2 regions of the Vogesella amnigena genome follow, and region 2 is predicted to be linked to the other one. Evidence: predicted binding sites of a transcription regulator. Region 2 holds the regulator's gene; the other holds the start of a gene.
What was found. The regulator HrcA, encoded in region 2, represses chaperone genes, less so after heat shock. The targets are predictions, from matches to a motif close to ATTAGCACTCGNNNNNNNCGAGTGCTAAT.

Region 1: rpoH (RNA polymerase sigma factor RpoH) is a predicted target of HrcA. The motif match lies at 1,127-1,155, and genes of this name have one in related genera.

The regions. Positions count from the first base shown of each region.
Region 1 covers NZ_JBHRYH010000021.1:72,792-75,257, forward strand. Annotated here, with positions in the region: gene ftsE (cell division ATP-binding protein FtsE) at 1-171, shown strand, start outside; gene ftsX (permease-like cell division protein FtsX) at 168-1,079, shown strand; gene rpoH (RNA polymerase sigma factor RpoH) at 1,189-2,049, shown strand; gene ACFOKJ_RS10205 (PglL family O-oligosaccharyltransferase) at 2,174-2,466, opposite strand, start outside.
Region 2 covers NZ_JBHRYH010000012.1:197,532-199,997, reverse strand. Annotated here, with positions in the region: gene mltB (lytic murein transglycosylase B) at 1-362, opposite strand, end outside; gene hrcA (heat-inducible transcriptional repressor HrcA) at 400-1,425, opposite strand; gene recA (recombinase RecA) at 1,668-2,466, shown strand, end outside.

The DNA.
Region 1 (2,466 bases), on a different contig from region 2:
GACGAGCCTTCGGCCAACCTTGATCGCGCCTACGCACTGGACATCATGGAACTGTTCAAATCCTTTCATCAGGTTGGCGTTACCGTGCTGATCTCGGCACATGACGAAAGCCTGATGGAAGACTATGGACGCCGCATCATTCGGCTGCGGGAGGGACAATTCGCCTCATGAAGCACTTTTTCTACCTGCACTGGCAGGATGCCAGACAGGCGCTGCGCAAGATGCTGCGCCAACCGCTTGGCAACCTGCTCAACCTGCTGATGCTGGCCATCGCCATGTCACTACCGGTCAGCCTGTATCTGACCGCCGGCAGCATCCAGCATTGGGTCGGCAAGCTTACAGCCGCGCCGCAAATTACCCTGTTCATGGAACTGTCCGCCGAACAGGCCGATATCGCCGCGGTGCAGTCCAGCCTCAGCGCCCACCCCCGGGTGGCCAGCTTCCGCTTTGTCAGCCGTGACCAGGCGCTGCACGACCTGGAACAGCGCAGTGGGCTGACCGGCATCAGCGAAGGGCTGGAAGGCAACCCGCTGCCCGATGCCTTTATTGTCACCCCCAAATCCGAGGTAGCCCCCGAGGAGCTGGACATGCTGCAGAAGGAGCTGTCCGGCCTGCCCATGGTAGAGCAATCCCAGTTTGATGCCGCCTGGGCACGCCGTCTGCACGGTCTGCTGGACCTTGCGGTGAAGCTGGCATGGTTCCTGGGCGGCGGATTCGGCCTCGCCCTGGTGCTGATTACCCATAACACCATTCGGATGCAGATCCTGGCCCGGCAGGAGGAAATCGAAGTCGCCAAACTGATTGGCGCCACCGACAGCTTTATCCGCCGCCCCTTCCTGTATCACGCCTTCTGGGTAGGCATGCTCAGCACCCTGTGTTGCTGGGGCATATCCACCCTGTTCGTGCAGCAGGCCGCGCCAGCGATCAACCAGTTTGCCAATCTTTATGGCGAGAATATCCAGCTGGCTGCACTGAACATGTTCGAACTGGGCATGCTTGCCGCCAGCAGCATCGCCCTATGCCTGCTTGGCGCCCGCCTGGCGGCAGACCACCATCTGCGCCGCGCCAGACCGCACTAAGGCTATGAAGCACATAAAAAAATATCATCAATCGGGAACTGCTTGCAGCTAGCACTCTCATAACTCGAGTGCTAACATCAGTTCAGGTTTTCTTGAGGATAAGCCATTTATGACCGCAATTGCCTTGCCCGTGCTCTCTTCCAACGGCAGCCTGGAACAGTACATCCAGACCGTGAACAGCATTCCGATGCTGTCGCAGGAAGAAGAGTTGGAGCTCGCTACGCGCCACCAGCAGGATGGTGACCTGGATGCAGCCAAGCGTCTGGTGCTGTCGCACCTGCGCGTGGTGGTGTCCATTGCCCGCGGCTACTCCGGCTATGGCCTGCAACAGGCTGATTTGATCCAGGAAGGCAATATCGGCCTGATGAAGGCGGTAAAGCGCTTCGAACCCACTCGCGGCGTGCGGCTGTTCTCCTTCGCCGTGCACTGGATCAAGGCCGAGATTCACGAATTCATCCTGCGCAACTGGCGTCTGGTGCGCATTGCCACCACCAAGCCGCAGCGCAAGCTGTTCTTCAACCTGCGCAGCATGCGCCAGAGCCTGTCTGCGCTGAGCGAGAAGGAAGCTTTCGACATTGCGCAGGAGCTGGGTGTAAAGCCGGAAGAAGTGCGCGAGATGGAAACCCGCATGAGCGGCCAGGACATCGCCCTGATGGCCGACGACGGTGACGACGAGGGCTTTGCCCCGATCGACTGGCTGGCCGATTCGCACGACGAACCCACGCGTGCGCTGGAGCGCCGTTCGCTGGATCTTCTGCAAAGCGCAGGGCTGGAACATGCACTGTCCTCGCTGGACGAGCGCAGCCGCCGCATCATCGAAGCGCGCTGGCTGGCCGACGATGGTGGCGCCACCCTGCACGAGTTGGCCGCAGAATTCGGCGTTTCCGCCGAGCGCATCCGTCAGATCGAGGCCAAGGCGCTGGGCAAGATGAAAGCAGCACTGGCCAGCGGTGACGTGATCAACGCCTGATTTGCTGCACAGCTACCGGCACGGCCAATGCCCGTGCGTTCTGCCGGCAGCAGAACAGGAAAAATGCCGCACACCTGCAAAGGCGTGCGGCATTTATTTTATCTAGCCTGCCCGACTTGCCGACTCAAGGCCGCGATTTCGCCTCTACCGCCTGCAACACAATGCTGCGCAGCTCCTGCCATGCAGGCTCATCTTCGTCCAGATCATCCAGGAACTGCCCGGCATAGGTCGGGAATGACGCCAGCGCCGCACGCAGCGTTTGCCGCGCCTTGAGCCGCTCGCCTGCCAGCGCTTCCATCTGCGCCTTGCGCAGCAATACATCCGGGTATGGCCGGTAGGCTGCCATCAGCTCCAGCCACTTGCGGTACTCATGCAAGTTACTGCGCGATGGCGTCATCACATCATCCATCAGGCCCA
Region 2 (2,466 bases):
CCGATGATGGCAACGATGATTTCCGGCTCCACCTTGTACTGTTCGCTGGCGCGCTGCAGCGCCGCCTCGTTCTGCTGCCAGAACGCCACGCCTTCCTGCATCAGGCGTTCGCTATAGAAATTGGGGCGAAACTGGTACCACGGCCGCGCGGTGGATGGCTTGTCCATGACGGCGATGATGTTGGGCTTGGACTCGACATTGGCGAACACCGCTTCCATCTCGGCGCGGTTCACACCGCCTTGCGCCACTTGTTCATCGATAAAACGCTGTACATCCGGGCGCATCATTAGCGCCACATCGGCCTGGGCGGCGGAAACGCAGCCCAGCATGGCCGCCAGGGCCAGTCGGCGCAATACAAGCATTGCTTGCTCCTGCAGGTTGGCCGCAAGCCGCTGCGGCTTATGGCTGTTCATTGAAATTGAGGACGCTGGATACCAGCCGCGCGGTGATGTCGACGATGGGAATCACCCGCTCGTAATCCATGCGCGTCGGCCCCACCACGCCCAGCGTGCCCACCACCTGGCCATTGAGCCGGTACGGCGCAGCGACCACGCTGCAATCGTCGAGCGGCACCACGCCGGATTCCTCGCCGATGAACAGGCTGACGCCGGCTGCGCGCCGGCTCTGCTCCAACAGCTGCAGCAGCTCGGTCTTGCGCTGGAAGGTATCGAACAGCTCGCGCAGCCGCGACAGGTCGCTGGAAAAATCGCTGACCGCCAGCAGCCGCCCCTCGCCGCGGATCACGATATCGTCGCCACCGGGCAGCGCCTGGCGGCCGAACTGGATCGCCGCCGCCATCAGCTCGGAAATATTGCCCTGCAGCTGGCGCAGCTCGGTTTCCACACGGCTGGCCACGTTGTCCAGCTGCTGGCCGGCGTAATGCTGGTTGAGGAAGTTGGCCGCCTCCACCAGCTCGCCCGGCGTGTAATCGCGGCCGGTATGGAACAGGTGGTTCTGCACGTCGCCATCCAGTGTCACCAGGATCAGCAGGACGCGGCGCTCGGACAGACGCAGGAATTCCACCTGGCGGAAGGCGGCGTCGGCACGCTGCGGCGTCATCACCACCCCGGCGAATTGCGTCAGCTCCGACAGCATCTGCGAGGCGGCCTGCACCACGCGCTGCGGGCTGTCCGGCTGGATACCGCTTTTCAGCTCGGCCAGCGTTGGTGCGGCCAACTGCTGTACGGTAAGCAGGCGGTCGACAAACAGCCGGTAGCCGCGCGGCGTGGGAATGCGCCCGGCCGAGGTGTGCGGCGAGGCGATCAGGCCCATGTCTTCCAGCTCCGCCAGCATGTTGCGGATGGATGCCGACGACAGCTCCAGCCCGGAAACCGCGGCCAGGGTCTTGGATGCCACCGGCTGCCCGTCGGCGATATAGCGCTCGACCAGTACCTTGAGCAGATGTTGCGTGCGTTCGTTCAGCATGATCGGCATTCTGTCACAGCAGTCACCTATCCCAAAAGCCCCGGATGACACTGGCCGCCCGGCCGGCCCCGACTTGGCCCCCTGATGATTTGTGCGATAATCCGCCGCCAGGTTCCCTGTCTGCCGCCATGCAGTGTGGCGCGCATACATCGTTGATTGCGTTTTTATTTGGCACGCCGCATGAAAACGTACATAATCAAAAAAACCTTCCCGATATGCCGTTTTGAACGAATGGAGTAAGCATGGCAGCCGAAGACAAGAGCAAGGCCCTGGCCGCAGCACTGGCGCAGATCGAAAAGCAGTTTGGCAAAGGCTCGATCATGCGCATGAGCGACAACCAGATCACCGAGAACCTGCAGGTGATCAGCACCGGTTCGCTCGGCCTGGACCTGGCGCTGGGCGTCGGCGGCCTGCCGCGCGGCCGTATCGTTGAAATCTACGGCCCGGAATCGTCCGGTAAAACCACACTGTGTCTGCAGGTGGTAGCCGAAGCGCAGAAGCTGGGCGGCACCTGCGCCTACATCGACGCGGAAAACGCGCTGGATCCGCAATACGCGCAGAAGCTGGGCGTATCGGTGGAAGACCTGCTGATCTCCCAGCCGGACACCGGTGAACAGGCACTGGAAATCGCCGACATGCTGGTGCGCTCCGGCGGTGTGGACATCATCGTGGTCGACTCGGTGGCCGCACTGGTGCCGAAGGCGGAAATCGAAGGCGAAATGGGCGACAACCACGTCGGCCTGCACGCCCGTTTGATGAGCCAGGCACTGCGCAAACTCACCGGCAACATCAAGCGCACCAACACCCTGGTGATCTTCATCAACCAGATCCGCATGAAGATCGGCGTGATGTTCGGCAGCCCGGAAACCACCACCGGCGGTAACGCGCTGAAGTTCTACGCCTCGGTGCGCATGGATATCCGCCGTATCGGCGGCATCAAGAAGGGCGAGGAGATCATCGGCAACGAGACCCGCGTCAAGGTAGTGAAGAACAAGGTTTCCCCGCCGTTCAAGCAGGCCAACTTCGACATCCTGTACGGCG